DNA from 2 places in the Paenibacillus sp. P36 genome. Region 1 is predicted to be linked to the other one. Evidence: riboswitches for the same ligand, from Rfam matches in the RefSeq annotation. Region 1 holds a riboswitch; the other holds the start of a gene.
What was found. Region 1 has a riboswitch for thiamine pyrophosphate ahead of ACKTT9_RS01740 (ECF transporter S component). Riboswitches for the same ligand answer to the same signal wherever they lie in the genome.

Region 1 (6,029 bases):
GGTGCGAACACCTGGCAAGTTAACGCCTTTACGCTGCTTCAGAACACTTTGATTCAAGACGCTGCAGATCACTTCCGTGCCATCGATGGATTCAACGCGAAGCTCAATGGAGCCGTCATCGATAAGCACAAGGTTGCCTGGCTTAACGTCCTGCGGGAGGCCAGGGTAATTTACGGAAACGCGGCTGCCATCCCCGACGATTTGTTCTGTCGTCAGGACGATGCGATCGCCGGCTTTCAAATCATAAGAAGCATCTTTCAGTTGTCCGATGCGGATTTCCGGTCCTTTGATATCCATCAGAATTGGAACGACAACACCTAACTCCTGAGCCGCTTGACGAACGCGCTGAATGCGTCCGCGGTGCTCATCCAAATCACCATGAGCCATATTAAGTCGGGCAACGCTCATACCGGAGCGAATGAGTTCCTTAAGAGTCGGGACGGAATCGCAAGCAGGTCCCATGGTACAAATGATTTTCGTTTTACGCATTGTTTAGGACTTCCTTTCGTTGTGGACGAATCAATTTTGGCTTCATTATATGCCTTATTTCGACAATATTCCATGAAATATAGTATGCTATATGAAATATAGTATTCAGGTGGTGGAAAATGAAGGTAACAAGTTACACGTATGATAAAAGCAGCAATTGGTACGGGGAATCACAGGAGGGATGTGAAGATTGGACGCTTGTACTTGTTACTTACGGCCGCTGTGTGTATTGGATCGAGGAAAAAAAGCAGGTGCTGGAGAAGGGGCAATGGCTGCTTATCCCGAGCAGTATTCCCTTTTACGGACGAAGTGTTCCAACCATGCTGCACGAAAAATATGTCGTTCAATTTGATCCGAGAGCCGTTCAAGCTCAAGCGTCATTTCCACTTTTTAAGCTATCCAGCGCCATGAGTCGAATTACGAACAAATATGAACTGATTCTAGACCGGCTGCGACATATCCATCAGCAATGGCAGGACAAACAGCCCTATTATCAGACGCTGTGTGAAGCGCTGCTAACAGAGCTGTTCGTTTATTTGCATCGAGAGTGGGACCAAGAAGCTGCAACTAGTGCTACGCTGCAACTAGTCGAGCAGATGAAGGGCTACATCCAGAACCACTACCGGGAGCATGTCACCAAAAAGGAACTGGGTGCCTGCATTAGCAGATCGCCGAACTACGCGGCGACCCTTTTTCGCAAAGTGACAGGACAGACGATCAGTGAATTCGTGCATGCAGCCAGGATCAAAACCGCTGTATACATGCTCAGGCATTCGGCGTTAACGGTGACGGAAATATCCGATTTCATCGGTTACAATGACGCGTCCTATTTTTATCGTGTGTTTAAGAGGTTGACCGGGCTAGTGCCGACGGATCTTGTCTCCGACCGCGAAAACGTCCGTAAATAACGGGAGCTCGTCTATTAGGATCGATTACATCGTTCCGCCGCCACGGCGCACTTCAGGCGGGATCTTTTCTGGGCCTTTATCGATATACTGGTAGATAAAAGTTCCCACGCTGGCTTCGTCAAATTTAGGAAGCTGCATAGTTTTCGTCCAGGCGGTTACGACAACCTCTTTATCGCTGGGCACATCCGGGTTAGGTACAGCTAGCACACCGGCGCCAGCTTGTTTGAAATGGCTCAAATAGTCGAGGCGATCCTTGAGTTCTTGAGGCGCATCGGGATGGTAGTAGATGATGATGTCGCCGTGCTCCAAGTTATGGACAAGCATCGCATATGTCGGTCTTTCCTTGTAAAAACCAAACTTTAAATCATGCGGGCTATGCGTGCCTGAAGTTGGGATTTTCATCTCGTAGGTCAGCATACCTTCATCATGATTGCGCCCGTAATCCTTATCCGTCGTGACTTCGATAGGCGCATTGTAATTAAGCTTTTCGACGCTATATTTGTTGGATGAGGTTTGGATCAGAGAAGTTCCTAAAGAACAAACCGCTAAAATTATAAGAGCATGAGACAGCAGCATCCAAGTCTTGTGCTTTTTGTGCAGAGCCTGCTTCTCGGATTTTTTCAGCTTGCTCGTGTTCGCTTTGTTCGTCTTCGCGGCAAGCACGTAACCAATGACGGCCAAAATGAAGAGTGCTGCCCCTATATAAAGCAAAATTGCAGTAAGATTCGACCCGTTCTGCATGGTGGTAGTATCCATTTGATATGAGCTCCTTTACGTTAATAATCCGTCATACACTACATATTGTAGTTTCGATAGAGGCAAGAAGTCAAATTCTTTGTAAAGATCCCGTTTTGGACATAAAAAAAGGAGGATTTTCCCTTTCAATTGTTGAATCATGTAAGTAAATGTCTATTTTTGTAGAAAAATTTATAGAAAAGAGGGGGTATGACCAAATGACAGCACAAATGCTGGAACTACATAAAAGAAACGGGTTAATGGTGAAGCTGTTATGGGCTTGTTTGGTGTTAGGAATGGGGGCTTCCTATAGATCCATGGGAGTTGTTATGACGCTGCTGACTTTTGGAGCGCCTATTGCGGTCATTTGCACGCTGCTGATCTGGAGGAAAATCGGGGTCACTTACACCAAATATATCATTGCCATAGGCCTTAATGTGATTTCATATTTCTTTATGACGCATAATCACGCTTTGTCCAGCATGCTTATCTTGTATTTAAGTTTAGCGCTGGTTTCCTTGTATATGGATTATAAGCCGTTACTGCTTAATGGCGTTATCGGAATCGTTAATTTGAACTATTTCTGTTCCACGTTATCGGGTCCGATTGACTATATTGCTATCAATGCTTTTTATGTGCTAATCATCATTACGCTAATAGGTCAAGGCCAGATAGGATTCCGATTATTAAGCCGTGTAGCTCAGAGCGGTCGGGAGTCCGAGGTGTCACGGATGAAGACGGAAGAGGTTCTGACAGGCGTCCGTACGACAACAGAGGCACTGGGAACATCCAGTAACACGCTTCATGAAAATGCCTCCGTGACAGGCAGAATCACAGAAGAAGTCGTTGCGGCTTTTCAGGAAATTTCCATCGGCATTGAATCTCAAGCCACTTCCATTACAGACATTACAACGGCTATCCAAGATGTGAATGAGACGGTGGAGATGACCTCTTCCGCATCGAACACGATGAGCAGCAGATCCCGGGATACAGCTCGGATGACGAATGAAGGCAAAAGCCAGATGGAAGATCTGACGCATAAAATTAAGGATATTACCGTGATCGTAACGGAAACGTCGAGCATCATGAATGAAGTGAACGAAGAAAATGTGAAAATCGGAAATATCGTGACAACGATTGCCGATATCGCGAATCAAACGAATCTTCTATCGCTCAATGCGTCCATCGAGGCAGCTCGAGCCGGGGAACATGGCAAAGGGTTTGCCGTAGTTGCCGGAGAGATTCGGAAGCTTGCAATGAACGCTCATGTAGCTTCAACGGATATCTCAGAGATTCTAGGTTCCATTCAACAGAAGGTGGAGACCGCAGTTGAGAAGGTCGCCATTGGCAAACTGGCGGTAGAATCGGGCAGAAAATCAGCGGAAAGTGTTGATCAGCTATTCGAGGTTATTAACACGAATACAGCTGAGGTCATGGAGCAAGCGGAGAACTTGCAGCGCATGAACCAGCAGTTGCAAGTGTCTTCCCAGAAGGTGGCCGAGGAGATGACATCCGTGGCAGCGATAACGGAAGAGTCCGCCGCATCCGTGCAGCAAGTGCTTGCCAGCGCGGAAGTACAGCAGAAACGGGTGGAAGATATTGTTGACAGCATCCGCCAGTTATATGGATTAACACTGGATTTAAAACTTTTGATGGATAAATAATTTCTCCAAAGGCATTGCCAAATATCGAGTAATCCGCTACAGTTAAGCCAAATGAATAGCAACACGGGTGCTTGATGAAGTCAGGCTGAGATAGTGGCCCTATGCCACTGACCGTTAATCTGATCTGGGTAATGCCAGCGTAGAGAATTGGAGTGCCTCTTTCTGCACTAATTTTATGCCTGCCGCATCCCGGTAGGCTTTTTTTCGTGTTCGCCTATCTCATTTTAACAAAAAGGTATCCAGGAAAAGGAGTGGGAAGAAGAAATGGCACAAAAAGGAACAGGAGCAAAAGGGTTAAAATTGACCGATATTTTGGTCACCATCGTGATCGCGGCGGTATTTGGGGTGATTTATCGCATATGGGGACCCATGTATGATCTTCTAAAACCGATCGGTCTACACGCGGAGCAGTTAAGCTACGGGATGTGGTTCATGGCGGCTACATTTGCTTTCCTCGTTATTCGTAAACCAGGCGTCGCCTTATTGGCTGAAGTTGCAGCCGCGACGATTGAGGCTCTTTTTGGAGGATCATGGGGAGTATCGACGCTTGCGTATGGTATTCTTCAAGGGCTTGGCGCAGAGATCGTCTTCGCATTGTTCATGTATCGCCGGGCGAATGTGGGTGTAACCGTTCTAGCTTCGTTCGCATCCGCTGCACTTTCTTTGCTTGTAGATAAATATTATGGCTATATCGATCAGCTAACATTCTGGAATTATTGCTTATTTATTGGGCTTCGTCTTGCAGGTTCCGCCATTATAGCTGGGGTATTCGCCTATTACTTGGCAAAAGCATTAGCTCGCACGGGCGTACTGAACTTGGTTCGACCGGTTTCAAAGAACGATTACGATGTACTCGGGTAATGCCTATGAGCGAGGGCATTGGGGTTACCAATCTGCGCTTAAAATATCCGGGTAACGAGGTTCCCCTGTTATTTCAAGGGATTTCCTTTTCGGTGATGCCGGGGGAAAAAGTGCTGCTGCTCGGGCCAAGCGGCTGCGGGAAATCAACACTGCTTCAAGTACTGAGCGGGATCGTCCCCGACATTATCGAGATTCCGCTGAAAGCGGATAAGCTTGTCACACCAAGCCGATGGGGGTACGTGTTTCAAGATCCGGACGCTCAGTTTTGCATGCCATATGTGGATGAGGAAATTGCTTTCGTATTGGAAAATAGGCAAATCCCCCGTGAGGAAATGCCGGAACGGATCGCGCATTATCTGAGCTTGGTGGGTTTGCAGCTGGAAGACGCTCACACCTTAATCAACCAACTGTCGCAGGGAATGAAGCAGCGGTTGGCGATTGCAAGCGTCCTTGCGCTGGAGCCGGAAGTGCTTTTTCTAGATGAGCCTACAGCGTTATTGGATGAGGAGGGCACGGGGCTTGTTTGGGAAACGATCAGGTCCATTAGCACTGACAAAACCTTGGTCATTGTGGAGCATAAAATCAGCGGTATTCTCGATCTTATCGACCGTCTGATTGTCATCTCTCCGGAAGGAGAGATTCTGGCTGATGGCTCACCACAAGTCGTATTTGATAGGTACAAAAAGCAGCTTGCCGACTACGGGATTTGGTATCCGGGCGTTTGGAGCGAACTCAACATGGAACGCTTAAACAGGAGCAAGTTGCCCGCGGAAGTCGAAGCTGATGCTGAGAACCGGCAGCCGATCATGTCCTTTCGCGATTTCACCGGGCTTCGCGGCGGACAGATCAAGACCTCTGTGGATAACTTGAGCGTCTATCCCGGTGACTGGATAGCGATCATCGGTGCCAACGGTGCGGGCAAAAGCTCGCTCCTGCTCGCCATCATGCGGCTCATCCCGACCAAGGGCAGCTGCTGGATCGCCGGCGTGAAGGGCAGCAAAATCGAGCAGCTTGCGGAGCAGGTCGGCTTCGTGTTCCAAAACCCCGAATTCCAATTCGTGACGAATTCGGTGGAAGAGGAACTGCTCTACTCCCTGCCGGAGGCGGAGAGAGGGAAGGGCGCCCAGCAGGCTGCTCTGGAGGAGCTGCTGCGGCAGTACGATCTGCTCGCGCTGCGCAAGCGGCATCCGTTCCAGCTCTCGATGGGCCAGAAGCGCCGCTTAAGCGTAGCTTCGGCGATGGTGCGCAGCCCGCGTATCCTGCTGCTCGATGAGCCCACCTTCGGGCTCGACGCACGCGGTACGATGCGCATGCTGGAGCAGCTGGAACGGCTGCGCGCAGGCGGGACCGTCATCGTGATGGTGACGCACGA
Region 2 (6,029 bases), 3.3 Mb from region 1:
CTCGTTGCGGGTGTCTCTCATGAAATTAATACACCTATTGGTATCGGAGTTACCGCGATCACCTATTTGGATCAGAAGACGAAAGATTTCCGGAGCTTGTACGAAACAGGTAAAATGAAAAAGTCTGATTTGGAACAGTTTCTTTCCATCATCGGCGAAACGAACGCCATGGTCCAGACGAATTTGGAACGAGCCTCTTCACTAGTGCGGAGCTTTAAGCAAATTTCCGTCGATCAGAGCGTGGAAGTGAAACGTACGTTTCTTTTGAGGGAGTATCTAGAAGGAATCGTTGCCAGCTTGAAGCCATCACTGAAGAAAACGAGACTTCGTGTAGACATCTATTGTGATGATGGCCTTAATCTTTTTACATATCCCGGAGCGTTATCGCAAATTGTTACGAATTTAGTTATGAATTCAGTGAATCATGCCTATGGGCCAGAGGATGAAGGAAGTCTAAGCATTCGTGTCACTGAACACCAAGATCATATTCAGATCGCTTATTCCGATGATGGCAAGGGAATGACGCAGGAGGTACTGGATCATATCTTTGATCCCTTCTTTACGACTAGCCGCGGCAAAGGCGGTACCGGCTTAGGCATGAATATCGTTTATAACCTTGTCACGCAATCGCTGAATGGCAGCATCCAGTGCTTGAGTACGCTGGGACAAGGCAGTTTGTTTATGATCACGATTCCGTTAGAGGAGGAGTCAGAGCTATGACGAGACAGGATGGGTTAATGGACCTGGATGAGCTTCTTTTTGCTGATGAGGAAGAGAACGTTCCCACAAATGATGTTGTGATGGAACAGGATCCTTGGGTTGTCTTAATTGTCGATGATGAAAAACAGATTCATCAAGTGACGAAGTTGGTTTTGCAGGATTTTGAGTTTGATGGCAGGAAGTTGGAGTTTCATAGTGCTTTTTCCGCTGCAGAAGCTAAACAAGTCTTGCAACAGCAGCCTAATGCAGCATTGGTTTTGCTCGATGTAGTGATGGAACAGGAAGATGCAGGGCTTCAAACTGTAAGATATATACGTGAGGAATTAAAAAATACAGCGATACGCATTATTTTGCGTACAGGCCAGCCTGGCCAAGCCCCTGAGCGTACAGTCATTATGGATTATGACATTAATGATTACAAAGAGAAAACCGAGCTAACGACACAAAAGCTGTTCACGACCGTCGTTACCGCGCTGCGCTCCTATCGGGACTTGAAGACAATTGAGAAAAGCAGATCAGGCTTGGAAGAAATCATTAAATCTTCGGCAACGCTGTTTGAGCTGCAATCTATGAAGAAGTTTGCTTCGGGCGTATTAACGCAAATGACCTCAATTGTTAACTTGCATAAAAATGCTATTCATTGCAGCTTTGCCGTAACAAAGGGTGTCGAGGATATTTATATCTTGGCTGCGAGCGGCGACTATGCGTCCAATCAGGATGAAAGAGCGCGTGATGTCGTTCCCGAGCACGTACTCGGTGAAATTGAGCTCGCTTTTTTAACGAAAAAAAGCTCGTTCGCTTCCGACCGTTTTGTGATTTATTTTCAAAGCAAGATGGGGATGGAGAATGTCATTTATATGAATGGCTTCAAAGAGCTAAGCGAGTGGGAGCGGTATTTGATCGATATCTACTGCACGAACGTTTCCGTTGCTTTCGAGAATATATATTTGAATGAAGAGTTGGAAAGCACGCAGCAAGAAATCATCTATACGATGGGTGAAATCACGGAAACACGATCCCGGGAAACGGGGCATCATGTGAAGCGAGTAGCGGAATATTCGCGTTTGCTGGCGATAAAATACGGATTGTCAGAGCAAGAAGCAGAGGTTATTCGTCTAGCCTCGCCGATGCACGATGTGGGGAAAGTCGGGATTCCGGATGCGATCCTGAACAAGCCGGGCCCATTGACACAGGAAGAATTCGAAATTATGAAAACCCACTCGAATTTGGGTTATGAAATGCTGAAGCATTCGAACAAGCAAGTGTTGAACGCAGCGGCAATCATTGCGCAGCAGCATCATGAGCGGTTCGATGGTTCGGGGTATCCGCATGGACTTCGTGGCGAGGATATTCACGTCTATGGACGTATTACGGCGTTAGCCGATGTGTTTGACGCACTGTGCAGTGATCGTGTCTATAAGAAAGCATGGGAGCTGGATAGGGTGCTGGATTTATTAAAATCAGAACGCGGACGCCATTTTGACCCCGTGGTTGTGGATCTTTTTCTGGAGCACTTGGATGAATTTCTGGTGATCAAGGAGCTTTACAGAGAACAACGTTAACGGCATTAAGGATCGATAAAGCATAATAAGCCGACAGCCTTCTCATACTAGGTGGGAGATGATGGAGGTGAAGGCAATGACCAAAGTGAATCGTCCTGATAAGAAGAATAATCAGCAGAATGACGCTTCCTTGATGGAAGAAGCTCAGACGTTAAAGAAGCAAAATGCTGCTGAATTTCCACCTAGCTTAAACAACATTAACAAAACTAATTCATAGTTAAAGCGGTAAGGCTGTTCAAAAGGTCACGATAGACCTGCGAGCAGCCTTTTCTTATAGGCTTGCGGAATTTGGTCAAAAACGCGGATTATGTGGGGTAATCCCCGAATCCATATAAAAAAAGAGCTTGAACCTGCTTCTTTGTCACTCTTACGGAGACGGAGGAGCATTTATTTTAATTGACATTTCCTGTATGCTAATAAAGGGCTAGAGATAGACAGAAAGAAGGTGTCACGATGGAAGGAATTGGACTCGTACTGGAAGGCGGAGGTATGCGAGGCGTATACACCGCGGGAGTCTTGGAATACTTTATGGAACAAGATTGGTATTTCCCGTATGTAGTTGGTGTATCAGCGGGAGCCTGCAACGCGGTATCCTATATTTCGAAACAACCTGGTCGCAATAAGAAAGTGACCATTGACTATATTGGAGATCATCGGTATTTAAGTTATCGCAATTTATTGCGTCATAAGAGCATATTTGGCATGGATTTTATCTTCAATGAACTGCCTAATAAATTAGTACCGTTTGATTACGATGCATTTTATCGTTCACCCCAGCAATTCGCTATCGGAACGACTGATGCGCATACAGGAGAACCGGTCTATTATACGAAGCATCAACTTGACCAACAAACGATGCCGATCGTTCAAGCATCAAGCTCGCTGCCGTTTGTTGCGCAGCCCATTCTTTATGATGGCCGTACTTTATTTGATGGCGGCTTGGTAGATCCGATCCCTGTGAGGAAATCAGTTGCAGATGGGAACAGAAAGCATATCATCGTCTTAACCAAAGAGATGGGTTATCGCAAGACCCCTTTTAAGCAGCGCTGGTTAGCTAAAAGCTTTTATCCGAAATATGATGGCTTGGTGGATGTGTTAGTTAATCGCAGTGAAATTTATAATGGCACTTTAGAGCTTGTTAGGCAAATGGAAGCGGATGGCAGTGCAATCGTCATTCGTCCATCGTCCAAAGTGCTGGTAGGCCGAATGGAGAAAAATCCTAGGAAACTCGAAGTTTTACATGAGTTGGGTTATCAAGATGCGAAGCGGCTGGGCTCACAATTGAAAGACTGGCTTGTTAATTAATCGATGGATAAGAAGAAAAAGTAACCGAATGTTCATATAAACCGCGATTTCTGTGAAAAGGAATGGTGGTTTTTGTTTGCATTCATAGCGAACATGCGGTATGGTAATATCAAACCAATAAGAACCCACGGGAGCTTGAGTCGTCAGGCTGAGATTGTGACCGAAATGTCACTAACCGTTAATCTGATCTGGGTAATGCCAGCGTAGAGAATTCACACAAAATGTTTGTCTATTTCTTAATTTTGTATGGGTTTATCATTTTTCTACCAATGGCGCTCCCGGATAACGGGAGCTTTTTCTTGTGGTTATATAGATATAAGGGAGAGGGAAACAAGAAATGAACTGGAAAAAAATTGCACCACTTATGCTGGTGAGCTTGACTGTCCTTGCAGCAGGTTGCGGGAAACAAGAGGCGAAACCAGCCAATCCGGCAAGCCCGGCTGCTTCAGCAAGCCCAGCCGCTTCGGCTAAACCGCTGACGGATGTCAAGGTTGTCCTGGACTGGACGCCGAACACCAACCATACGGGTCTGTATGTGGCGAAAGACCAAGGATTTTTTGAACAAGAAGGACTGAATGTTCAAATCATTGCACCTGGCGAAGCCGGGGCGGATGCGATGATTGCTTCAGGAGCGGCTGAATTCGGGGTTTCCTATCAAGAAAGCATTACGCAGGGACGCATCCAAGGTGTACCCCTCGTTTCCATTGCAGCTGTTATTCAGCATAATACATCGGGATTTGCTTCACCGGTAGCGAAAAACATTAAAACACCTAAGGATTTCGAAGGGAAAACATACGGTGGTTGGGGAGCCCCGGCTGAAAGCGCAATGATCGACTCGCTGATGCAATCCGAGAAAGCTGATCCAAGCAAAGTGAAAAACGTAAATATCGGTGATGCCGATTATTTCACAGCAGTCAAAAGAGATATCGATTTCGCCTGGATTTATTATGCTTGGACAGGTGTGGACGCCGAGCTTCGCGGAGAGCCGCTGAACATGATTTATTTGAACAAATATTCGGATAAACTGGACTACTATACTCCTGTATTAGCAACAAACGAAAAACTGATTAAAGAGAAGCCGGAGCTAGTTAAAGCATTCACGGCAGCAGCAGCCAAGGGTTATCAATTCGCAATCAGCAAGCCTGAGGATGCCGCCAATATTTTGATCAAAGCTGTACCTGATTTGGATGCCAAACTCGTGATGGCCAGCCAAAAATGGCTTAGCCCTCGTTATCAGGATGATGCGCCGCGTTGGGGCGAACAAAAACGTCAAGTATGGGAAAATTACGCGAACTGGATGTTGGAGCATAAGCTTTTGGAGAAAAATCTCGATGTAGACGCAGCGTTTACGAACAATTTCTTACCTGCTGGCACGAAATAATTTTATGACTCGGAAGGGGCTTTTACGATGGCTAACGCGCTTGTAAGTATTCAAATTATTCCTAAAACAAAAAACGGTGAAGATGTGATTCCTTATGTGGATCGCGCGATTGAAGTCATCGCTAAGTCAGGTGTGAAATATTTCGTTTCCCCGCTTGAAACGACGATGGAAGGGGAACTGGATCAGCTTATGCTGATCATTCAAGATATGAACGAAGCGATGATTGAGATGGGTAGTCCTAACGTTATCTCGCAAGTGAAAATCTACTTTAACCCGTCTGGCGCATCGATGGACAAGCTGACGGAGAAATACAGATAATGAAACTGAAGAACGGATTGAAAGCAGGGTGGCCACCGATTGTTGTGGTCATCCTTCTCTTGCTTATTTGGCAGCTTGCGGTGACTTGGGGAGGAACGGCAAGCTGGTTGCTTCCAAGTCCACTCAAGATCTGGCAGGACGGTACAACGGACATGCCACGGGTATGGATGCATACATTTGCTACAGTACGTTTAATGTTAATAGGGTTTATTGTTGGCGTAACAGGAGGCGTTATCGTAGCAAGCTGCTTGCATCGAGTACCTTTTTTGAAGGCGGGATTTTATCCGCTCCTGATCCTGTCGCAAAATGTCCCGATTATCGCGCTGGGACCTCTGCTCATTATTTTATTTGGTTTTGGCATCATACCTAAAATTATTTTAATTGCACTAGTTTGTTTCTTTCCTGTCACTATGTCAACGCTGGACGGATTTATGCAGACGGACCGAAACATGTACAACTATATGCAAATGATTGGCGCCAGCAGACGGCAGATTTTTTATAAATTAGAGCTGCCGCACGCCCTTCCGTTTCTGTTTACCGGGCTGAAAATATCCGCTACCTACAGCGTGATGGGGGCTGTCATTGCAGAATGGCTTGGTGGCGGTGTCGGCCTGGGTTATTATATGATTTTGCAGAAATCAGGGTTTCGTGCAGATCGTGAATTTGTCGCCATATTAATCATTGTTGTGATTAGTTTGTTGTTCTTTTGGCTCATTGCCGGGCTCGAAAAGCTCGTTGTTCGA

Region 2: it holds a riboswitch for thiamine pyrophosphate, as region 1 does, so the genes downstream of both, ACKTT9_RS16470 (ABC transporter substrate-binding protein) here and ACKTT9_RS01740 (ECF transporter S component) in region 1, are expected to answer to the same signal.

Annotation. Positions count from the first base shown of each region.
Region 1 is NZ_AP038372.1:377,124-383,152, forward strand. Features, by position in the region: gene pyk (pyruvate kinase) at 1-489, opposite strand, end outside; gene ACKTT9_RS01725 (AraC family transcriptional regulator) at 609-1,397, shown strand; gene ACKTT9_RS01730 (DUF3105 domain-containing protein) at 1,422-2,153, opposite strand; gene ACKTT9_RS01735 (methyl-accepting chemotaxis protein) at 2,351-3,796, shown strand; TPP riboswitch at 3,850-3,959, shown strand; gene ACKTT9_RS01740 (ECF transporter S component) at 4,061-4,657, shown strand; gene ACKTT9_RS01745 (ABC transporter ATP-binding protein) at 4,663-6,029, shown strand, end outside.
Region 2 is NZ_AP038372.1:3,686,476-3,692,504, forward strand. Features, by position in the region: gene ACKTT9_RS16450 (ATP-binding protein) at 1-720, shown strand, start outside; gene ACKTT9_RS16455 (DUF3369 domain-containing protein) at 717-2,282, shown strand; gene ACKTT9_RS16460 (hypothetical protein) at 2,359-2,499, shown strand; gene ACKTT9_RS16465 (patatin family protein) at 2,736-3,587, shown strand; TPP riboswitch at 3,705-3,812, shown strand; gene ACKTT9_RS16470 (ABC transporter substrate-binding protein) at 3,925-4,968, shown strand; gene ACKTT9_RS16475 (MTH1187 family thiamine-binding protein) at 4,996-5,286, shown strand; gene ACKTT9_RS16480 (ABC transporter permease) at 5,286-6,029, shown strand, end outside.